One region of the Clostridium swellfunianum genome, then DNA from elsewhere that is predicted to be linked to it. Evidence: a T-box and tRNA genes for the amino acid it is inferred to sense, from the RefSeq annotation. Region 1 holds a T-box; the other regions hold tRNA genes.
What was found. The T-box of region 1 lies ahead of thrS (threonine--tRNA ligase). A T-box ahead of a tRNA ligase gene usually reads a tRNA of that ligase, here a tRNA-Thr.

Region 1 (8,036 bases):
TTCTCATGAATAATGAGCATAGTATAACAGAAATAGCCTATAAGTGCGGTTTTAACAGCGTTAAAACCTTTAATAGAGTTTTTAAACAGCTAAAGGGCTACTCTCCTTCGGAGTATAAAAAGCAAAATATGAGAACAAGTTAGCAATCATCGGGGAGTAATTCCCGATGATTTTTTATATAATGAATTTGTAAACGAAAACAAGGTAAATTATAAATTTACTCTACATATAAAGGAGGATATATATGAAAAATAAAAAGCTTCGAATTGGTATTATAGGCTGTGGGGGAATAGCTAATGGAAAACATATGCCAAGCTTAGCCAAGCTTAATACAATAGAGATGGTGGCCTTTTGCGATATTATTGAAGAAAAGGCTAAGGCTGCTGCCGAGAAATATGGTAGTGAGAATGCAAAGTACTATACTGATTACAAAGAATTATTAAATGATAAATCCATAGACGTTGTACATGTTTGCACGCCTAACAAATCCCATTCGTTTATTACAGTGGATGCTTTAGAGGCAGGCAAGCATGTAATGTGTGAAAAGCCAATGGCTAAAACTGCTGCTGATGCACGTCTAATGGTTGAGGCTGCAAAGAGGACAGGTAAAAAACTTACTATAGGCTATCAGAACCGTTTTAGAGCTGATTCACAGTATTTACATACTGTTTGCGAAAAGGGCGATTTAGGGGAAATTTATTATGCAAAGGCCCATGCTATAAGAAGACGAGCAGTGCCAACCTGGGGGGTATTTTTAAATGAAGAAGAACAGGGTGGAGGACCATTAATAGATATTGGAACACATGCTCTAGATTTAACTCTTTGGATGATGGGGAATTATAAGCCAAAATCCGTAATGGGAACGGCTTATCATAAGCTTTCAGGCAGGAAAAATGCGGCTAATGCCTGGGGACCATGGGATCCTGAAAAGTTTACTGTGGAAGACTCTGCTTTTGGTTTTATAACCATGGAAAATGGAGCAACTATAGTTCTTGAGTCAAGCTGGGCTTTAAATAGCCTAGACGTTCGTGAAGCTCAAACAACTCTTTGTGGCACAGAGGGTGGAGCAGACATGATAGGGGGACTTAGAATAAATGGAGAAAATTTAGGCAGGTTATACGATACAAAAGTTGAGTTAAACTCTGGGGGGGTTGCTTTTTATGATGGTAAACAAGAAAGCGACGCAGATTTAGAAGCAAGGCTTTGGATTGATAGCATACTTAATGACACTGAAGTTGTTGTAAAACCAGAGCAGGCGCTAGTAGTTACAGAAATATTGGAAGCTATATACGAATCTTCAAAAACAGGTAAAGCAGTATATTTTGAATAAGCTAATGGGAGGATGCAAAATGAATATTCCTGTTGCATTACAGTTATACACTCTTCGTAGTGAATTAGAAAAGGATTTTATCGGTACACTGAAAAAAGTTGCTGATTTAGGCTATAAGGGAGTTGAGTTTGCAGGTTTTGGTGGATTTTCAGCTTTGGAGCTGAAGTCTTATCTTGATGCCTTTGGGCTTAAGCCTGCAGGTGCTCATATTGGAATTGAACAATTAACAGGTAATCTTGACCAAGTTATTGATTATAATCTTCAGCTTGGCAATAAATATATTGTCTGCCCTTGGGCAAGCTTTGAAGGCAAAGAAGACTATTTGAAAATGGCTGAGCTTTTAAAAGAGGTAGGAACAAAGCTTAAGAACTCAGGACTTCAGCTTTGCTATCATAATCATGCTCATGAACTTGAAAAGTTTGAGGGTGAATACGGACTAGATATTATATATAACAAAGTGCCTGCGGAACTTCTGAAAGCTGAGATAGATACTTATTGGGTGACTTATGCTGGATTAAATCCAGTTGAATATATTAAAAAATATGCTGACAGAATTCCGCTGCTTCATATAAAGGACATGGAAAACAGCGAAAATAGAGAGTTTGCTGAAATAGGAACTGGAACGATCGATATAAAAGCTATAGCTAAGCAGTCAGAAAAAAATGAAACGGAATGGCTTATTGTTGAGCAGGATGTATGCAAGAGAGAACCTCTTGAGAGTGTAAGGATAAGCCTTGAGAATTTAAGAAAAATGAATTTAGCTTAAAAGGAGAGATATAAATGCATTTAGGATTTTTAACAGTTTGTTTAGGAAAGATGCCGTTAAAAGAAAAAGCAAAATGGGCAAGTGAGGTTGGATTTAAGGCTCTTGAAATTGCCTGCTGGCCAAATGAAAATGACAGGGACTATTCCAGCTGTGATATAGATGTAGATACTTTGACTGCTGAGAAGGCAGAAGAAATAAAAGCCTATTTTGAAGAATACGGCTTAAAAATTTCTTCTCTTGCTTACTATGATAACAATTTGGACAAAGATCCTGTAAGAAGAGCTTTTATAAATAATCACACTAAAAAGGTTATTGATGCGGCAGTTATGCTTGGCACACCATTAGTTGGAACCTTCGTAGGACGAAACATAGAAAAAGATATGGAAGAAAACTTTAATGAGTTTGAGGTGGTTTTTACTGAGCTTGTAGCATATGCTGAGGAAAGAGGCATAAAGCTTATGATTGAAAACTGCGATATGAAAGGTTGGCAATATCCAGGCATACCAGGGACAATTTCTTACACTCCGGAGCTTTGGAGAGAAATGTTTAGAAGAGTACCAAGCAAGAGCTTTGGATTAAACTTCGACCCATCGCACTTAGTTCCTCAATTTATAGATTATTTAAGAGCTGCTGAAGAGTTTTCAGACAGGATATTCCATGTTCATGCAAAGGATGCAGAGATACTTCAAGAAGGCCTATATAACTATGGAATAAACAATAGAAAGCTATTCAAAGCTGGAGAAGACAATTTTGGCTACTGGAGATACCGCATGCCAAGTCTTGGACAAGTAGATTGGGAAAAACTAATTGACCTTCTAAGGAGCAAGGGTTATGATGGATTCATAAGCACTGAGCACGAAGACCCATTGTACGAAGGCAGTGAAGAGAAAGTTAAAGAAGGCTTAGTTATTGGGTTAAAACATTTAGAAAAATTTATATAGGGGAGTGAGAGGTGTGAAAAAATATAGAGTTGGTGTAATTGGGTGCGGCAATATATTTCCTATGCATGCCTTATCTGTAAACAGCCTTGAGAATGCTGAAGTTGTAGCTGTTTGTGATGTGAAAGAAGATAGGGCAAAGGAAAAAGCTAAGCAGCTTAATTGCAGTTATTATGTTGATTATAAAGAAATGATAGAAAAGGAAAAATTGGATGTAATCCATATTTGCCTTCCTCACTATCTTCATGCACCTGTAGCAATTTATGCTGCAAGTAAGGGAATAAATATTCTAACAGAAAAACCTATGTCAATAAAGCTTGAAGATGCAGAAGCTATGATTAGCGCGGCAAAAGATAATAACGTAGTTTTAGGAGTTATATTTCAAAACAGATATAATCCGGGTTCACAACTTATAAAGAGAACCCTTGAATCAGGAGAACTTGGTAAAATAATATCAGCAAAGCTTTCTGTAACCTGGAATCGTTCCGACGAATATTACAGTAAAAGCGATTGGAAGGGTACATGGGATAAAGAAGGCGGTGGAGTTATAATTGACCAAGCTATTCATACCATGGATTTACTGAGATGGTTTATTGGAAGTGAAATCGAATATGTAGATGCGAATGTAAGTAATAGAGCACATGAAATTATTGAAGTTGAGGATTCAGCTGAAGGTGTCATTAAATATAAAAATGGAGTAGTTACTGGTTTTTATGCCGTAAACTACTATGGGTACGATGCTCCTGTTGAGATAGAAATCTACTGTGAAAATGGAATAGCTAAGATGATTGCCGACAAGGGTATTGTTAAATTTAAGGATGGAAGAGAATTTACTGCAGATAACAATCCTAATGAAACTTTCAGCTATGGAAATGGAACAAAGGGTTATTGGGGAGTCAGCCATGTTAAGCAGATAAAGAATTTTTACAGTTCATTAGATGCAGGTGTAAGCCCTGAAATAACTGGGGACGAGGCAATAAAAACTCAAAAAATGATTTGTGCTGTGTATGAATCTGGCAAAGAAAAAAGAAGAATTATATTTTAATAATTTAGAAAGAGCTGTTATTCTAGCAAATAACAGCTCTTTGTTTTATAATATTATAGATGAACTTTATAAACGCTAAGGAGATAACTATGACAAAAGAATTAAAGGCAGACTTAAGCTTGATTGGGGTGACTGCATTATGGGGGTCAAGCTTTCCTATAATGAGCTTAGTTCTAAAGGATATACCGCCATTTACTTTTATCACCATAAGATATACACTTTCTGCACTGATACTTGCTATTGTATTTTTGAAAAGCTTTAAAAATATTAATAAACTCACAATAAAATCTGGTTTTATAATAGGGGGGACCTTATTTGTAGGCTGCGCTTTTCAGCTTGTTGGGCTTTTATATACAACTCCTAGCAAGTCTGGATTTTTAACAGGAATGAATGTTGTTTTTGTTCCGATTTTAATAGCACTGCTTTATAAAAAACTACCGGATATAAAAACTATTATAGGTATAGTTTTATCGGTTGCTGGTTTAGGTATGATGTCTTTAAACATCAGTATGAGTATAGGCAAAGGAGATATCCTAACACTTATAGCAGCACTATGTTTTGGAGTGCAAATACTTGTTGTTGATAAGTACACAAAGGATGTGGATATTGCACTTTTAACTTGTGTGGAACTTCTAGTTATTGGGCTGCTTGGTGCAGTTCCTGCAGTTGCAGTTGAAGGGTTTAAATTTACATTAAACTTTGGGATTATACTGGCGTTGTTATATACAGCTGTATTGTGTACAGCAATTGCTCATGGAATACAAAATAAGGTACAGGCGAGTATAAATCCAACTCATGCGGCTATAATATATTTGGCAGAGCCGGTATTTGCTGCGATATTTTCATTGTTTGTAGGCGATAAGCTTACAGGGAAAACTCTTGTTGGAGCTTTCATAATAATGCTTGGCATGATTGCAATAAGTATAAAACCTAAAAGCAGTGAAGAGAGAACACAGCTTGAACTATAATCCATATTAGCCTGTAAAAATATTGTTGACATACAGCCTTAAAATGTTATAATGGTCTCAATAAAATATTGCAATACATTGATGAGAAGAGTAAGCTTATAGAAGTTTTCAGAGAGAGAATACACAGCTGTGAGTATTCTTAAATGGATATTAGCCGAAGACCACCTCAGAGTGACTCTAATAAAGTCCGGTAATTCCGTTATAATTAATCAAGTGGCTTGTATTACAAGCAATTTGGGTGGAACCGCGGGAGAATTGAAGGTTTATGCTCTCGTCCCATTTCTTTAGGGATTTGGGACGAGAGCTTTTTGATTTGTCTAAATTCTCGCAGAATAAAAAGATAACAATTTAACTTTTTAACAACTTAACTTTTTTAAAAGATAACAATTTAACTTTTCGCATGTATAGAAAAACAAGTAACTGACAATATGAAAGGAGATACAAATATGATAAAAATTGCACTAAAAGACGGCTCAGTTAAAGAATATGAAGCTGGCATATCAGTAATAGATGTTGCTAAGGATTTAAGCGAAGGCTTAGCAAGAGTTGCTACTGCAGGAAGCGTTAATGGAAAAACTGTTGACTTAAGATTTGAGCTTAACGAGGATTGCGAGTTAAGTATATTAACTTTCAACGATGAAGAGGGTAAGAAAGCCTTCAGACACACTACAACGCATATATTAGCTCAAGCAGTTAGAAGGCTATTTCCAGAAGCTAAATTAGCTATAGGACCAGCTATTGAAGAAGGTTTTTACTATGATTTTGATAAAGAAGGTTCATTCTCAGCTGAAGATTTAGAAAAGCTTGAAGCTGAAATGAAGAAGATAGTTAAAGAAGAGCTTCCGATTGAAAGATTTGAACTTGCAAGAGAAGAAGCGTTAAAGCTGATGAACGACATGGGAGAAACTTATAAGGTTGAACTTATAAATGATCTTCCAGAGGATGCAGTATTATCCTTCTACAAAATGGGTGAGTTTGTTGATCTTTGTGCAGGTCCTCATTTGATGAACACAAAGTTTGTTAAAGCCTTCAAGCTAACTCAAGTAGCAGGAGCTTACTGGAGAGGCAGCGAAAAGAACAAGATGCTAAGCCGTATCTACGGAACTTCCTTTACAAAAAAGAATGAGCTTGAAGAGTATCTAACAAGAGTTGAGGAAGCTAAGAAGAGAGACCACAACAAGCTTGGAAGAGAACTAGAATTATTTACAACAGTAGAAGAAGTAGGTCAAGGACTTCCAATACTTATGCCTAAGGGAGCAAAAGTAGTTCAGCTTCTTCAAAGATTTGTTGAGGATGAAGAGGAAAGAAGAGGCTACCTTTTAACTAAAACTCCATTAATGGCTAAGAGTGATTTATACAAGATTTCGGGACACTGGGATCACTACAAGGAAGGGATGTTTGTACTTGGCGATGAGGAAAAAGACGATGAAGTTATGGCTTTAAGACCAATGACTTGTCCATTCCAATTCCAAGTTTATAAAGCTAAACAAAGAAGCTATAGAGATCTTCCTCTTAGATATGGTGAAACTTCTACACTATTTAGAAATGAATCCTCAGGGGAAATGCACGGTCTTATAAGAGTTAGACAGTTTACAATTTCTGAAGGACACCTAATAGTTAGACCAGACCAGCTTGAAGAAGAATTCAAGGGTGTAGTTGACTTAGTTAACTACATGATGGATACTCTAGGGATTAAAGAGGATATATCTTATAGATTCTCCAAATGGGATCCTGAAAATAAAGAAAAGTATATAGATAATCCAGAAGCTTGGGAAGATACTCAGGTTAAGATGAAGAATATACTAGACAACTTAGGCATCAATTACAAGGAAGCTATAGGGGAAGCTGCTTTCTATGGACCAAAGCTTGACTTACAGTTTAAGAACGTTCATGGAAAAGAAGATACAATAATAACTATACAAATAGACTTCTCACTAGCTCATAGATTTGACATGACTTATGTGGATAAGGATGGAGAAAAGAAATTCCCATATATCATTCACAGAACTTCAATAGGCTGCTACGAAAGAACTTTAGCAATGCTTATTGAAAAATATGCAGGAGCCTTCCCAACATGGCTTGCACCAGTTCAAGTTAAGGTACTTCCAATATCAGAAAAGTATCATGACTATGTAGAAAAGGTAACTAAGACTCTTCAAGCTAAGGGAGTTAGAGTTGAGCCAGACTACAGAGCTGAAAAGATAGGCTATAAGATTAGGGAAGCAAGAATGCAAAGAGTACCTTACATGCTTGTAGTAGGTGAAAAGGAAGCTGCCGAAAATACTGTATCTGTAAGAAGCAGAAAGAATGACGATGAAGGTGCAATTGCTTTAGAGGCATTTGTAGATAGAATCGTTAAGGAAATTGAAAGTAAAGAAAGATAGTTGGTTAAAGGCTATGGAAGCGTAAATAGATTTATTAAAACTATTTACGCTTCCATAGCCTTGCTCTTTAGTTACTTAACTTAGATGTGATATTTCCTGGGGTATCAAACTGTGTGCCATTTATCCAAATATATGTTGTATTCCTAGCTTCACTATAATGAAATAATACTTCTAAGTCTCCGTATAAGGATTTAATAACTTGGACATTCTGAATTTCTTTGTAGTTAACCTGAGATGTTGAAAGGGAGCTTTTTAATATGCTTTCTTTAAAATCATTAGAAACATTATCTAGCTCAAATTCAATTAGGCTTTTTATTGCCACATCACTTCTCTTGTTTAGTTTAAAATTCTCTAAATCAATTTTGCCATTGTTTAAGCTCACTATAATAGGATAATTTTGGTTATTCATATCACAAAGAAACACAATGTATTTATTTCCCTTTTTCATATTTTCGTAATCTTTTGGGTGGATTAATTCATTATTTTTGGTTAATACACATCTTTCAGCAATCTGAAGTTCCTCAGGTAAGGTATTTTCATTTTTAAAAAATTTATCAACCTTTATATTTCTTAAAGAATAATAATCAGAAATAGTGTTATCTAGA
Region 2 (8,036 bases), 1.8 Mb from region 1:
CAGCACATATTTGGGTATTTTTCAGAAGAGCTTTCACAAAGTGAAAAAAATTTCTTTTTAGAAACCTTAGAAGGATATAGAGCTAATAAGGTACCCTTGAGTGTATTAATTCACATGCTTAAAGGTTACGCCATTGAATATAATCAGCCTTATATACTACAGCAGACAATATTATCACCTTATCCAGAAGAACTAGTAGATCTAAGCGACTCTGGTAAGGAATAAATAAAAATACGGAATTTCATGAAGTTGGCTTATATTTCTATATAGCTTACCTCCAACAAATTCCGTTCTTTAATTTTATATATCTGTTATCACTAGTAAAAATGATTTTTCTCTTTTGCTAAACCTTTCTAAATACCCTCATTCGATATGCATTCAAGGCAGTTTCACCAAGTTTATCCATAAGTTTATAGTTTGCATACGCCCCAACTACAGCACCAATTCCAGGCACCAACTGCATAAGTTTTGCTAAATCTATATAATCTCTATATTCCTGCTGGAAGGTCCTCCAATCAAAATCATTCATATCCATAGGAAGACTGTGAACGTAATTCTCCCAGTTCTCCATTTGATAATATAGCTCCACCTGTCTTTGTCTACTTGAAAAAGCTAACTGAAAAACAAATAGAATATAAAGTCTTTCTCTATAATCCCTCACATCAAAACCATAAATGGAAGCTGTATCAAACAAAAACTTCATTTTCAAGCTAAGCAAAAGCGGAAAATCAGCCAAGCCTAGTAGTATTCCACCTGCCCCTGTACCAGCTCCTTCAACAACTGCAGCTTTCCTATAAAAGTTTAATCTATCTAAAACCTGTCTTTCTCTTTCTTCTAATGATGCTTCTACTAACGGCTGCCTTGTTATATATTCAGAGCCTATAATTACTGTCTTAGATATATTTTTAATAGTTTCTGTTATTACCCTGTGAGCCTTTTCAGGTATAAGATTATTTGTTTTTCTTTGAATACCTTTTGTCATTTTATTTATTATGGAAGGCTTTTTTGAAATTTCTCTCTGCCATTTTTTCATCTCCTGCAGAGCATGCTCTTCATATATATTCATAGCTTCATTCCTTTCATTTATGTTTCTTTCCGATTTTTATAGTATATGTAGATAAGCTTAATATTAAAAACAAAATATATCAATTAATTATTACTTAAAATTTTATAAACTCTTCAAATAAGCTGTATCAATATTTTAAACCATTCATAATATATAATGGTATGAATTTTTAGTCGTTAAGCAAGAGGAATAAAAGGAGGGTTTTATGTTCTCTTTTAAAAATAAATTAGATCATAACCTTAAAGCAGCAATAGCTAGTAATAATTACAAGCATTATAGAGTAATAATCCATTGCAAAAGTTTAAGAGAAAATATAGAAATCAAAATAAAATCCTATAAGGCGGAACTTATTCGTTCTATACCCTCAATAAACTGTATTAGTGCAAATTTATCAGCAAGTGCTATAGAAAGGCTTTTAGAGCATCCAGAAGTCTCATTTATAGGCTTTGATAACACTGCTCTTTTATGCGGCAGCAGTGTATTAAGCGCAAATGGTATAGCTTTTCAAGAAAGATATAAACTTACAGGAAGAGGTGTTGGAATTGGCCTTATAGACAGCGGAACATATCCTCATACAGATCTTTCAAGTCCAAGCAGCAAGGTAAAAAAATTTATTGATATAATTAGTAATATTAAATACCCTTATGATGATAATGGGCATGGTACCTTTATGAGCGGCATTATATGCGGTACAGGTATTGCTTCTAAGGGTATGTATAGGGGAATTGCAGAAAATAGCCATCTATACTCAGTTAAAGCCTTTAACAGTATTGGCAGGGGTTTTGTATCAGATATTCTATATGGTCTAGAATTAATTCTAAATGAAAGCCAGGAATATAATATAAAAGTTATTTGCCTTCCGTTTGAACTTCTAGATCATAACAGCTTTACTATATCTCTGTTTAGTAAAATGTTCGATATGGCATTGAAAAAAGGAATAGTAGTTGTTGTTCCTAGTGGTAACAGCGGCAGCAAAGAAAGTTCAATAAAAGGGATTGCTATTCTATCCAATTGTATAACTGTTGCTGGTCTAGATACTAGAGGAGGCATTAAGCCCTATGTTCACTCCTCTGCAGGACCTTACGGAAAACTTGAAAAACCAGATCTTGCTGCTGCTTGTGTTGATATCTGCTCACTAAACACAAATAAGGATTATATTTCCCAAAGAAACGGAACAAGAGTATACGCTTATCCGCTAGAGCATCCTTACACTACTTATTCCGGCACCTCCTGTGCAGCTGCTTTTATAAGTGGCGTATGTGCAATGTTATTTGAAAATAACCCTGAACTTCAATTTAAAGATGTTCTTGCTCTTCTCAAAGTATCCTGCAAGCTTCTAGATATGTTTAAGTGGTCTCAAGGATCAGGGATGATCGATATAAGCAAGCTTTTACCTTAAAGAGTGTTATTTTATTTGTAAATAGGGCAACAATATAGATGAGAAAATATGTATAAACTAAGGCGATTAAAGTTCTGAATAAACTTTAACGAAGAACTTGCGAGCATGAGCAAGGTTAAACTTCCTAATGGGTTTACTAAAGGTTAATCCTGCGGAGGCTATCCCTATTAGGCACCCAAGTGCATAGTTGCTCAGCGCTTTCTACTGAAAGGAGAAAACCAGATGTTAAGTGAAAAACTTGTAGAGCTTATTAACAAGCAAATTAATTACGAATTCTTCTCAGAGCATGTTTATCTGGCTATGGCTGCCTATTGCGCAGATGAAGACCTTGACGGCTTTGCTAATTTTTTTAGAATTCAGGCAGAAGAGGAAAGATTTCATGCTATGAAATTATTTGACTATGTAGTAGAAATGAATCAAAGGGTTATAATCAAAAATTCACCAGAACCAAGAAATGATTATGAATCCGTATTACAGGCCTTCAAAGCAGGACTGGAGCATGAAAAATCAAATACTAAAAATATATATTCCATAGCTGATGTAGCCATGGAAGAAAGAAACCATGCGACTATAAGTTTTTTGAAGTGGTTTATTGACGAACAGGTTGAAGAAGAGGCTCTTATGAACTCAATAATTAAAAAGCTTGAGCGCATAGGAAATGACAGTGCAGCACTTTACATGCTTGATACTGAGCTAGCTACAAGAGCCTTTACTCCACCAATAGATACAACAGCGTAAATTAAACGTTAAAAAATAAAAAGAAGCATGAAGAACTAAATGTCTAATTATTTGAATCAAAACAACATTTAATTCTTCATTCTTCTTTTTTAATTCTTTATTATATATGGTGCTGGATTTCTAGGTTCTCCATTTACAAGTACTTCAAAATGAAGGTGCGGTCCTGTACTATTTCCTGTGCTTCCCACCGCTCCAATTACTTCACCCTTTTTAATACTTTCTCCAACTTTAACATCTATCCTGCTGCAGTGGCCGTAGGCAGTCTCCACTCCATCTGCATGCTTAAGCTTTATAAAGTTCCCATACCCAGACATCCAGCCTGCATAAGTAACTGTCCCATCTAAAGCAGCCTTGATAGGCTCCCCCATAGGCGCAGCTATATCAATTCCTTCATGCATTCTGCCCCACCTCCAGCCAAAAACTGAAGACACAGCCCCTCTAGATGGCATTACAAGTGCAGCACTAGAAGCTGAAGCTTGCGCTTTATTACCTTTGATAATTACCTTTTCTTGTGCTGCTGTAATTATCTTCTCACTTATAATTCTTGAGCTTATAATCTTGCTATTTTCTAAAACAACCTCTTTAGAAACAAGCTTTTCTCCTTCTTTACCATTACTTTTTACTTTACTCTGCCCAACTAGCATTTCATTTGAATAGGTTATTGTTGTTGCAGGCGATATTACCTGTTTAGTTTCTGTGTTTCCGGTAAGTATAACAGTAACAATCGGTGTCTTAAACTTTGAATTAGCCTCAATAATAGCTTCATAAGCCTTATCTATTTCCTGAACCTTCGAAATTAAAACCTTTTTCATAGAATATGTAATACTATTCTTAATCTTACTTTCCTTTATTGATATTTCACTCTTATCTGCATAATACTTCTTTACCTTCTCTAGCACTTGCTTTGCCTCGGCTTGATTTCCTACTAAAGCAACTTCTTTTCCATCTGATATTAAAACACATGATTCTACTTCTATTTGAGCATTATTTAAAACTGCTTTCTTTAATTTATTTTCATCTGTAATAAAGCTATTGGCAACCTGAGCTTTATTGAAGCTTAATATATTTTTAAGTTCCGAGCTCCCAAATCTGTTTTCGACATCTTCACTTATAGCCTTTATCATATTAACTGTGTTGTTATCTTCGTTTATATATGCTACTACCTTATCGCCTACACGGACTTCATAGGCATTAGCTTTATTTTCGATAATATATATGTAGGACATACCTATAGTTCCACAAACTGCTGCAATTGCTATATATTTTTTACATCTATTAAAGAAACTCAATAGTTATCTCTCCTCTCACCTTAAGTAATATACCCAACTTTGTATAAAATATAATTATTTTTCTAATAAGTTCCACTATATGAATAAAAATTGGCAAGTTGTCCATATTTAAGATAGGTCATAAAAGTTGTGAGAGGGGCTATATTTTGTTATAATTGATTTATGCGATACTATATATTGTATAAAATTAGCAAAGAAAGGTTGAGGTACTATGAGCACTTTTATGTTTAAGAGTAAGGCTCAAGATTACACGCCTGTAAGCAACATTTTCATAGATAAGTACATGGTTAGAGCCCGCGGGGATTTTGTTAAGGTTTATCTTCTTGGTCTTAAATACTGTATGTCTGGTGAATTAGGGGTTAGCTCTTCCATTTTAGCAAGCACGCTGCATCTTCTTGAGACAGATGTTCTAAACGCTTGGAATTATTGGAATGATGAAGGTGTTATTAATATGATTCCTATAGACAACATGGGAAACTTTAGCATACAGTTTGTAGATTTAAATGAAAAAATTGAAGGCAATGATAACAATATAAACCTCTTGAAAGAATTAAATAAAGGTCCAACAAAGGATATGCTTCAGGATATCGAAAAGCTTCTTGGGCGACCACTTTCTTCGAAAGAAATGAGCATGTATGTCGGCTGGCAGAAGGAGTACAATTTCCCTCCTGAAGTTATACTGCTAATAATTCAATACAGCGTCTCAAAGGGTAAGACTGATTTTAGATACATAGAGAAAATTGCTATTGCCTGGTTTGATTCGAATATAAAAACTATCGAAGAAGCTCAATCTTTTATAAAGAGGCGTGAGGACAAGTGGATTAAAATCAAAAAAATTCTAACTTATCTTGGCGCGAAAGATGGAGAAGTTATGAAGCCTCAGGAGGATATGCTGGACAAATGGATTAACACTTATAAATTCCCTCTTGAAGTAATCTTTAAAGCTTGCGATATTTGCTTTGAAAGAATTAATAAAGCAGAATTTAAGTATATCGATGGTATCTTAACCAGCTGGTATAAAGATGGCCTCATGACTCTTGAAGATATTGCAAAAAAGGATACAAAAACCACACCAGCTAGAAAGCCGAATAATTTTAAACCACCTCAAAACAGTACCTTTAACAACTTTGAGCAGAGAAGCTACAACTTTGATGAGCTTGAGAAGAAGCTTTTAGGATGGGAGAATAGCGATGATTAAGGGTTATCAAGCAGAGATAATGAAAATTTATGAGAACTTAAGGGAATCAGAAGCAAAAGCTTTAGCAAATCGAAGAAAAGAGATTGAGTTAAAGCTGCCTCAAGTTTTGGATATTGAAAGACAGATTGGAAAACTCAGTGTTGAGGTTTCCATGACTGCTTTTAAAGATATACCAAACAGAGACGAGCACCTTAAACTGTTAAGAGAAAAAATTACAGACTTAAGAATGAGAAAATCCGAACTTCTTTTTTCACAGGGCTATCCTATAAATTATTTAGAAATCAATTATAAATGTGAGAAATGCCAGGATACAGGCTTTATTGGAGTTCAAAAATGTTCCTGTTATAAGCATAATCTAGTTAAAATCTATTACAAGAATTCTGATTTAAATGAGCTTACTAAAGATAATAATTTTGATAATTTCAACATGGAATATTACTCATCAAGAAAGGCTGGAAGCGAGCCTGAAAGTCCAAGAAAAAATATGGAGAAAACTTTTACAAGGTCCATGAATTTTATTAGAACTTTTGATTCTACAAATGAAAATCTTCTCTTTTATGGAAACTCAGGTACAGGGAAAACTTTTTTATCTAACTGTATAGCTAAAGAGCTCTTAGATAAAGGATATCTGGTAGTTTATAGAACCGCTGAAAGCTTGATTCAAAACTTAAAAAACATACGTTTTAACGGTGAGGAGCTTCTTGAAGATCTTATTATAAACTGTGACTTGTTAATCATTGACGACCTGGGAACAGAACAGATAAGTGATTTTTCCAAAACAGAATTGTTTAATCTTTTAAACAAAAAAATTCTAAAGAATAAAAAGATGATAGTTTCAACTAACTGCACCCTTGAAGAGCTTCTTCAAATCTACTCTGAACGTATAAGCTCAAGGCTTCTTGGAAACTTCGGATTATATAAGTTCTTTGGAGATGACATCAGAATAAAGAAAAACCTAAGTAAAGCAAAATAACTATTAAGCTGAAGTGAACATAAACTTCAGCTTTTATTTTTACAAACCTTCGCTTTAAAATAGTGAGACGATAGCTGGTCAGCTATAAAACCACACTATTTTAAAACCTAAGCTTCAACAAAAAATAAAAAATCCTGAACATAACGTTCAGGATTTTCTGTTGGCGACTCAGAAGGGGCTCGAACCCTCGACCTCCGGCGTGACAGGCCGGCACTCTAACCAACTGAGCTACTGAGCCATATTTATTTTTTTGTAATAAAACACATGGTGGGCACAACAGGGATCGAACCTGTGACCCTCTGCTTGTAAGGCAGATGCTCTCCCAGCTGAGCTATGCGCCCATGTGGTGACTCATAGGGGAATCGAACCCCTGTTACCACCGTGAAAGGGTGGTGTCTTGACCGCTTGACCAATGAGCCATGTTTTATTGGAGCTGGCAATAGGAATCGAACCTACAACCTGCTGATTACAAGTCAGCTGCTCTACCGTTGAGCCATGCCAGCATAATAATGGCGACTCAGAAGGGGCTCGAACCCTCGACCTCCGGCGTGACAGGCCGGCACTCTAACCAACTGAGCTACTGAGCCATATATTATTTTTAGTAATTAAATCACTATGGTGGGCACAACAGGGATCGAACCTGTGACCCTCTGCTTGTAAGGCAGATGCTCTCCCAGCTGAGCTATGCGCCCATAGTGGTGACTCATAGGGGAATCGAACCCCTGTTACCACCGTGAAAGGGTGGTGTCTTGACCGCTTGACCAATGAGCCATATTTTATCGTTTCGACCGCTCTCGCGACCCGACATAGACTATAATACAAAAAATCTAACAAACTGTCAACAAGTTTTTTAAAAAATTTTTAATAGAATTTTTTTCCTATAATGTGACTGTTGAATTTCTCAGTATATAAATATAACTATATATCCCCTTATCTAGTTATATTTATATATTCTTATATTGTTGTATTCTTATGTTTTTATATTTTCGTTTCTTATATAGTTATCTCATATAGCTATTAAGCTCTACAAGTGCACAGCCTTCAACAGCAGTTATTCCATTTTCCTTGCAAAAATCTATTATATCTGAACTTTCTGCTCCTGGCTGAATTAAAACCTTGTGGATACCAAGCTCATATGCCTCCTGGATAATTTTAAAACCAGCAATAGGGTTAATACATAGATCAATAACATCTATCTTGTATGGAACCTCCTTTAAGCTCTTATGCACAGTTCCTGTTGTATCTCTTGGGTTTACTCCAGATGCATTAAACTTTGAAACTTTTAATGAAAGCAGTATCTTGCTGGCATATTTGCTTTGATTTAAAACATCTCCTACGACTACCCAATTTTTATAATTTAATAATTCTTGAGC
Region 3 (8,036 bases), 2.5 Mb from region 1:
GATATAGCTAAAGAGCATGACCTTTATATAATTGCAGATGAGGTTTATAGAGAATTTGTTTATGATGATTTAAAATTCACCTCTGCATTGTATATGGAAGATGTACTTGATAGGATCATTCTTATAGACAGTATTTCAAAACGTTATAGTGCCTGTGGTGCTAGAATAGGTCTTGTTGCTTCAAAGAATGATGAACTTATGAATCAAATACTAAAACTTTGTCAATCAAGACTCTGTTGCCCAACTATTGAGCAGATGGCCGCTGCAAACCTAATAAATACTCCTAAGGCTTACTTTGATGAAGTTAAACAGGAATATGAAAATAGAAGAAACATTATGCATGAAGGTTTATCAAAAATACCTGGAGTTATTTGCGAAAAGCCAACAGGAGCCTTTTATATAATGGCTAAGCTTCCTATTGAGGATGCAGATCACTTTGCTAAATGGATGCTTACCGATTTCAGCTATGATAACAAGACTGTTATGTTTGCTCCTGCTGAAGGCTTCTATGCCACTGAAGGATTAGGAAAGAATGAAATAAGACTTTCCTACTGCCTAAAAGCTGAAGATTTAAAGGATGCAATGGATATACTTGCAATAGCTTTAAAACGATATATGAACATTAAATAATACAAAAATAAATGAGTGAACTTATCACTCATTTATTTTTTATACTCCCAAGTATGCATCTCGCCTTGCACTCTAAAACCAAGACTTTTATATAAACTTATTGCACTTTCGTTATTCACTTCCACCCTTAATTTTACATCCCAAACGCCCTCTTCATTTAAGATTTTAAAAAGATGGCACATGAGAGCTCTGCCATATCCTTTTCCTCTATAGCCTTCTAAAACTCCTACATTGACTATAGTAGGAATGCTGTCATTAAATATGATTTGTCCATATCCTATGTATTTATTTCCTAATCTTAAAAGTATGGAGCCTTTTTCAAAATAATAGGATTGAATTTCATCATAATAAATATCATCTTTATGAAGAGGTATCCGTGTATCATTCTTAAAAACTTCATTTTGTATCTGACATCTTGTTTCTTCATGTTTGCCTTTAATAAACTGCTCAAATACTATGTCATTATCATTTGATAATGTACCAGAATTAATCACATCGGCATACATCTCATAGGTTCCTGCTTTCTTTTTAAATCCTAGTCTAGATAAAACCTCATAATTAATAGCATTTCTTTCACAGCAGTAAATAAATTTAGATCTATAGTTAAAACATTCTAAAAGTGATGAATATTTTTTAGTCAGATCATCTTCCCCAGACACGTACATAGAGTTTATAATAAAACTGTTTTTATCTTGCTTTGTAATCCAAATATAGCCTACAATATTATTCTCATATATTAATAGTTTAATTCGTCTATGTTCAAAAAATTGCTGGGTAAAAGTAATACTATTATAATATTCCTCAAAATCCTCATTAAGCATATTAAATTGGTTTCTCTGATTATTTAGTTCAAATACAGGTTTTAAGTTCTTCTTGCTTAAAGAAACACAATTATACATATAATACCTCGTAATTTATGATAGTATAATACCAATTCTTACATTTTAAGTATAAATCTCATGAAGGACTTAGTCAAATATTAGATTTATTGTTTATTAAATTATATTATCTATTATTTTTTTTAGCACTTAATGTTGACAAAGAAAACAAGCTGCTATATAATAACTTATGTCATATGGATCTTTAGCTCAGTTGGTTAGAGCAACCGGCTCATAACCGGTTGGTCCGGGGTTCGAGTCCCTGAAGGTCCACCATTTTTGCTGGCATGGCTCAACGGTAGAGCAGCTGACTTGTAATCAGCAGGTTGTAGGTTCGATTCCTATTGCCAGCTCCACTTTTGGAGGAATTCCCGAGCGGCCAAAGGGGGCAGACTGTAAATCTGTTATCAGTGATTTCGATGGTTCGAATCCATCTTCCTCCACCAAAAGCAGACGTTTTGTCTGCTTTTTTATTTTCTATTTTTTAAAGTGTAAAACAAAAGCATCATCTAAGTCTAGATGATGCTTTTATTTTATTAAACTTCTTCAACTTCCTTTATGCTTAAACCTATTTTCTTAGCTTCTTTGTCAACTTCAACTATTTTTGCTTTTACTTGCTGGCCAATTTGTAGTGCTGATGCAGGAGTTTCAATTCTCTTATTGCTTATTTGAGATATGTGAACTAAAGCATCTACACCTGACTCAAGCTCGACAAAAGCTCCAAAAGCTGCAAAACGTACAACTTTGCCTAAAACTATATTTCCAACAGGATATTTTTCTTCAACATTGTCCCATGGATTTTCAATTAACTTCTTTATAGAAAGTGAAAGCTTTTTATTTTCTTTATCTGCTTCAAGTATGTAAACTTCAATCTTATCTCCAACTTTTAAAACGTCTGAAGGCTTGTTAACTCTTCCCCAAGACATCTCGGATACATGTAGAAGTCCATCTACTCCATTTACATCTACAAAAGCGCCAAAGCTTGTAAGTCTCTTAACTTCTCCAATAACCTTTTGCCCTTGTTCTATTGTTCCCCATGTTTCAGCTTCAACTCTGTCCTTTTCACCCTTCAGTAACTCTCTTCTTGATCCAACTATCTTACTGCCTCTTCTTTCTTCCTTAAGCTCGATTATCTTCAATTCAAAATCCTGTCCAACATACTTTTCTAAATTGTTAACATGAAACAACTCAACATGTGAAGCCGGAATAAATACTCTTACTCCCTTAAAGCTCGCAACTAAGCCTCCATTAACAGCTTCCTTTACAGTAACATTTATAGCCTCTCCATTTTCGAAAGATGCTCTAAGTTGTTTTCTGGCTGCTTCCCTTTCAATTTCTATTCTGGATAAAACTACATATCCATCTTCATTAGCTCTGTTTAGAACTTTAACTTCAACTTCTTGTCCAGCCTTTAAAATATCAGTAAGCTTAATAGAATCATCCTTTGTGACTTCTTCCTTTGGAAGATATCCGTCAGATTTGTAGCCTATATTTACATAAGCTGCTTTTTCATTTACAGAAATTATTGTACCCTTTACTATTTTACCTACGGATATACTTGCTTGGTTTTGCTCCATGAATGCTAGTTGCTCATTCATTTCCATATTATTTTGTTCGCTCATTTTTAAAACCGCCTCCTTAATAATCCAATCTGGTGTAGATGCACCAGCTGTAATGCCTATTTTATTTATTTTTTTACCCGATAAAAAGTTTTCAGGTATTTGGCTCAAATTTTCTACATGTATTGTATCTTTACAGTTGCCTTTACATATTTCAAAAAGCTTTGTCGTATTTGAACTATTATAGCCGCCAAGTATAATCATGGCATCTACAGTCTTTGAAAGCTCTTCTGCTGTTTTTTGTCTAACTTCTGTTGCATTGCATATAGTGTTAAAAGCAATAAATTCCTTGCAGTTTTTAACTATAGCTTGTAAAACGCTTTCCCAATTCTGTTGCTTTTCTGTGGTTTGTGATACTACGCAAACTCTTCTAGTCAAGTTTGAAAGATCTTCTCCCCTCTTGGCTATTATAGCCTTGTTATCACACCAGCCATTTATTCCAACAACCTCAGGATGATCCTTGTCACCTACTATAACTACCGAATATCCTGCATCAGAGTATTCCTTTACCTTCCTTTGAATATTTGATACATAAGGACAAGTATTATCAACTACCTTTATACCTTTGCTTTTTAATTGTTCTAAAACCAGAGGAGTAACACCATGCGACCTTATGATTACAACATCTTTATCCGTCAAATCCTCTATGTCTGTAAGCTCAATTGGATATATATCATTTCCTTTTAAGTATTCAACAACATCTTTATTATGTATAAGAGGACCTAGTGTATATATTCTTTGTTCATAATTCTCTTTTACCTTTATAGCTTCATCTACTGCTCTTTTAACTCCAAAACAAAAACCTGCTTTGTCTGCCACAAATACTTCCATAATACCATGCTATAAGATATATAGCCTTACTCCCTCCGTTATTGTATATTTTATAATTTAGTCCTTGAAATGATGTAGTCTGCCATCTTATCTACAACCCGCTCAATGGTTAAGTTAGAAGAATCTATTTCAATAGCATCCTCTGCCTTAGTTAAAGGATTAACTTCTCTGTGAGAATCTATGTAGTCTCTTCTTTTTATATCTTCTAAAAGTTCTTCATAATTAACTTCAATTCCTTTTTCGCAAAACTCCTTGTATCTTCTTGAAGCTCTTTCCTCTGCGCTTGCAGTTAAGTAAAACTTAAAAGGCGCATCCTTTAATACTACGGTTCCAATATCTCTCCCGTCCATTACAACATTGTATTTCTCGGACATCTTTTGTTGAAGATAAACCAACCGCTCTCTAACTTCCGGAATTGCCGCATAATTTGATACATTATTGCTTATCGAAGGCATGCAAACCTGTTCGCTGATATTCTCATTATTAAGTATTAAATCATCATTTTTAAAGTGCATATCAAGGCTGTCTACTAAGTCTAATAGTCTTTCTTTATCCTCTGGAGCAATATTTTCTTCCATTGCCCTTAGAGTTACAGCCCTATACATTGCACCAGTATTTATATACATAAGATTAAATCTTTTTGCTAAAATCTTTGCAATAGTACTTTTACCCGCACCTGCCGGACCATCTATAGCTACTGATAATCTCAATTCCATACTTCCTTTCCGAATAAGCTAAATACCAACCTTATAGTAATTCTATATAAATTTCTAAAATCCTTTATTTAATATCAAATAAATCTTTTCTTAAATTTTTAGCTTCATTAAGATATATGTATTTTATATCTTTCTTTTCTTTTATGTCCAACAGGATTAAAACCCTAATGCAAAGCTTTAAAGAACCTTCCACATGCATTTCATTGAAATGCATAATAGCAGTTCTATTTAGATTAAAAGCCTCCCTTACGTACTTGCCAGGATAAGCTTTAGTTATATCTCGAGTGCAGGAAAAGAATATAGAAGTAATGTCGTCGACATTAATATCATTTTGTTTAATCATCTCTTCAAATAATTCTAAGGAAGCTTTTTTGATTTCCGCTTCAGAATTATAAGAAATAGTCGTAGCTCCTCTTACTGATAACAATTTTATTCACCTACCCTGCTTCCAGCAAGGAATCCTGTTGAAAGCGCAATTTGAATGTTATAACCTCCAGTATAAGCGTCTACATCTATAACCTCACCAGCAAAATAAAGATTTTCTATAACCTTTGACTGCATGGTAGATGGATCTATTTCTTTTGTATCAATTCCTCCTGAAGTTACAATGGCTTCCTCAATAGGTCTTACACCGGTTATACTTAAAGTGAAGTTTTTAAGAAGTTTTACAAGATTTTTTCTTTCTTCCCGGGTTATCAAATTAACCTTTTTGTCTTCATCTATTTCTGATAATCTTACAACGACATCAATAAGCTTTTTAGGAAGTAATTCATCCAATGAATTTCTAAAATCCTTGTTAGAATACTTTGCAAAATCACTTTGAACTCTTTTATCAAGCTCGTCAAAACCTAAAGCAGGCTTAAGATCTATAACGGCTTTTAGCTTTAAATTTTCTCTAACTACTCCGCTAGCGCTTAAAACAAGAGGTCCTGAAATGCCAAAGTGAGTAAAGAGCATCTCTCCAAAGTCCTTAAACAAAGACTTTCCTTTACTATCAACAATGCTTAATTCAACATTTTTTAAAGATAATCCTTGTAAATCTTTTATCCAATCCTCAGATGAAGTTATTGGAATCAAAGATGGTCTTGGAGTTACAATATTATGTCCTAATTCCTTTGCAAAGCTTAAGCCTTCGCCAGTTGATCCAGTTCTAGGGTATGACATTCCCCCTGTGCACAAGATGAAGTAATCTCCATTAATTATTTTGTCATTAGAAAGAAAAACTGCTTTTATCTTATTATTCTCATAAATCATTTTTTTTACAGATGAATTTAGCAGAACTTTAATTTTACGCCTTTCAAGCTCTCTTTGAAAGGCGCCTATTATATCAGAAGATTTATCTGATGTTGGAAAAACTCTATCGCCTCTTTCTACTTTGAGCTTAACGCCTAAATCTTCAAAGAACTTTATTGTATCTTCGTTTGTGTATGTATATAAAGCGCTGTATAAGAAATAAGGATTTCCTGGTATATAATTAAAAAATTCACTTATCTCTTTAGCATTGGTTATATTGCATCTGCCTTTTCCTGTTATAAAAAGTTTTTTTCCAAGCTTTTCATTTTTTTCTAGCAGTATAACCTCATGTTTATCTGACGCTGCTATTGCAGCCATCATTCCTGCAGGTCCTCCGCCAATTACTATTACTTTGGACAATAAATCACCACCATTCATATTCACTATTATAATTTAATATAATAGAACAATTTATTCAACAATAAATATTAAAAAGTGCTAGAAAATAGAAAAGAGAGCCTCAATAAGCTCTCTTTTACAAAAATTACTTTCTAATAGTTTCCTTGAGCATGCATTGCTTCTGCAACCTTTACAAAACCAGCTATATTAGCACCTGCAACTAGGTTGTAACCAAAGCCGTAGTTTTCTGAAGCATTCTTGCAGTTGTTGTATATGTTAATCATTATTTGATGAAGCTTAGCATCAACTTCTTCAGCTGTCCAAGCCATTCTCATGCTGTTTTGTGACATTTCAAGAGCAGAAGTAGCAACTCCACCAGCATTAGCAGCCTTTGCAGGTCCTACTATTACTCCATTAGCAAGGAAGTACTGTACTGCTTCGTTAGTACATGGCATATTTGCAGCTTCAGCAACAAATTTAGTTCCGTTAGCAACTATTTGTTTAGCATGTTCAAGCTGAATATCGTTTTGAACTGCACAAGGCATAACTATATCAGCTTTTACCCCCCATGGCTTTTGTCCTGGGAAGAACTCTACACCATACTTGTCAGCGTAATCCTTAACTCTTGCACCTTTGTTTATTTTAAGCATTTCAGCTAAGTAGTCTATCTTTTCTCCTGTAACTCCAGCTGGGTCGTAAATATATCCGTCCGGACCTGATAGAGTAACAACTTTTCCTCCAAGCTGTTCTATCTTTCTGCAAGCACCCCAAGCAACGTTACCAAATCCTGATATAGCTACAGTTTTTCCAACAAAGCTTTCACCTTCATGCTTAAGCATTTCATTGCAGAAGTAAGTAACTCCAAAGCCTGTAGCTTCAGGTCTTACTAAGCTTCCACCATAGGATAAGCCTTTTCCTGTTAAGACACCGTTTTCAAAAGCGCCTCTAATTCTTCTATATTGTCCATATAAATAACCTATTTCTCTTCCTCCAACACCGATATCACCTGCAGGAACGTCTACATCTGGTCCTATATGTCTATATAATTCTGTCATAAAGCTTTGGCAGAATCTCATTATTTCAGCATCTGACTTTCCTCTTGGATCGAAGTCTGACCCGCCTTTTCCTCCACCTATTGGAAGTCCAGTTAGGGAATTCTTTAATATTTGCTCAAAACCTAAGAACTTAATTATTCCAATATAAACTGATGGATGGAATCTAAGTCCTCCCTTGAAAGGTCCTATAACCCCATTAAACTGTACTCTGAAGCCACGGTTAACTTGAGTTCTACCATTATCATCTACCCATGGAACTCTAAACATTATTTGTCTTTCTGGCTCGCAGAATCTCTCAAGAAGATTTGCTTCGATATATTCAGGATGTTTTTCTAGAACAGGAGCTAGCGAATCTAAAACCTCTTCTACAGCTTGAATAAACTCAGGCTCGTTAGCATTTCTCTTCTTAACGTTTTCAATAACCTGTTCAATATAGGCCTTAGGACTTAAATTTTCATTAACCATTTTAAATTTCCTCCTTTTATTGGAACAGAGAGCAACTAACTCTATTCGTTCCTAAATGAATATAATATTGCATTTGTAGTAATAATTGAATGTTAAGTTGCTTACATAGATATAATATTCTATATAAATTGCAATATTCCTTCTTTTTTATAAAATTTTTTTATAAAATTTTATAAAAGGAAAGAGGATATTAGTTATCCTCTTCTTTTT

Region 2: it encodes a tRNA-Thr, which carries the amino acid that the T-box ahead of thrS (threonine--tRNA ligase) is inferred to sense. The anticodon was not compared.
Region 3: it encodes a tRNA-Thr, which carries the amino acid that the T-box ahead of thrS (threonine--tRNA ligase) is inferred to sense. The anticodon was not compared.

The regions. Positions count from the first base shown of each region.
Region 1 is NZ_JAMOFV010000006.1:4,434,423-4,442,458, reverse strand. It holds gene NBE98_RS21035 (AraC family transcriptional regulator) at 1-143, shown strand, start outside; gene NBE98_RS21030 (Gfo/Idh/MocA family protein) at 245-1,330, shown strand; gene NBE98_RS21025 (sugar phosphate isomerase/epimerase family protein) at 1,350-2,096, shown strand; gene NBE98_RS21020 (sugar phosphate isomerase/epimerase family protein) at 2,111-3,037, shown strand; gene NBE98_RS21015 (Gfo/Idh/MocA family protein) at 3,051-4,079, shown strand; gene NBE98_RS21010 (DMT family transporter) at 4,169-5,047, shown strand; T-box leader at 5,117-5,329, shown strand; gene thrS (threonine--tRNA ligase) at 5,494-7,431, shown strand; gene NBE98_RS21000 (hypothetical protein) at 7,499-8,036, opposite strand, start outside.
Region 2 is NZ_JAMOFV010000006.1:2,610,378-2,618,413, forward strand. It holds gene NBE98_RS12440 (YbgA family protein) at 1-225, shown strand, start outside; gene NBE98_RS12445 (EcsC family protein) at 344-1,066, opposite strand; gene NBE98_RS12450 (S8 family serine peptidase) at 1,272-2,465, shown strand; gene NBE98_RS12455 (ferritin) at 2,688-3,203, shown strand; gene NBE98_RS12460 (peptidoglycan DD-metalloendopeptidase family protein) at 3,293-4,492, opposite strand; gene NBE98_RS12465 (DnaD domain protein) at 4,704-5,690, shown strand; gene NBE98_RS12470 (ATP-binding protein) at 5,683-6,663, shown strand; tRNA gene NBE98_RS12475 (tRNA-Asp) at 6,825-6,901, opposite strand; tRNA gene NBE98_RS12480 (tRNA-Val) at 6,929-7,004, opposite strand; tRNA gene NBE98_RS12485 (tRNA-Glu) at 7,008-7,082, opposite strand; tRNA gene NBE98_RS12490 (tRNA-Thr) at 7,092-7,166, opposite strand; tRNA gene NBE98_RS12495 (tRNA-Asp) at 7,174-7,250, opposite strand; tRNA gene NBE98_RS12500 (tRNA-Val) at 7,280-7,355, opposite strand; tRNA gene NBE98_RS12505 (tRNA-Glu) at 7,360-7,434, opposite strand; gene NBE98_RS12510 (CoA-binding protein) at 7,665-8,036, opposite strand, start outside.
Region 3 is NZ_JAMOFV010000006.1:1,965,437-1,973,472, forward strand. It holds gene NBE98_RS08975 (pyridoxal phosphate-dependent aminotransferase) at 1-630, shown strand, start outside; gene NBE98_RS08980 (GNAT family N-acetyltransferase) at 663-1,529, opposite strand; tRNA gene NBE98_RS08985 (tRNA-Ile) at 1,708-1,784, shown strand; tRNA gene NBE98_RS08990 (tRNA-Thr) at 1,790-1,864, shown strand; tRNA gene NBE98_RS08995 (tRNA-Tyr) at 1,870-1,954, shown strand; gene NBE98_RS09000 (bifunctional 4-hydroxy-3-methylbut-2-enyl diphosphate reductase/30S ribosomal protein S1) at 2,045-3,958, opposite strand; gene cmk ((d)CMP kinase) at 4,009-4,674, opposite strand; gene aroH (chorismate mutase) at 4,739-5,101, opposite strand; gene NBE98_RS09015 (BaiN/RdsA family NAD(P)/FAD-dependent oxidoreductase) at 5,104-6,327, opposite strand; gene gdhA (NADP-specific glutamate dehydrogenase) at 6,459-7,826, opposite strand; gene NBE98_RS09025 (MurR/RpiR family transcriptional regulator) at 8,017-8,036, opposite strand, start outside.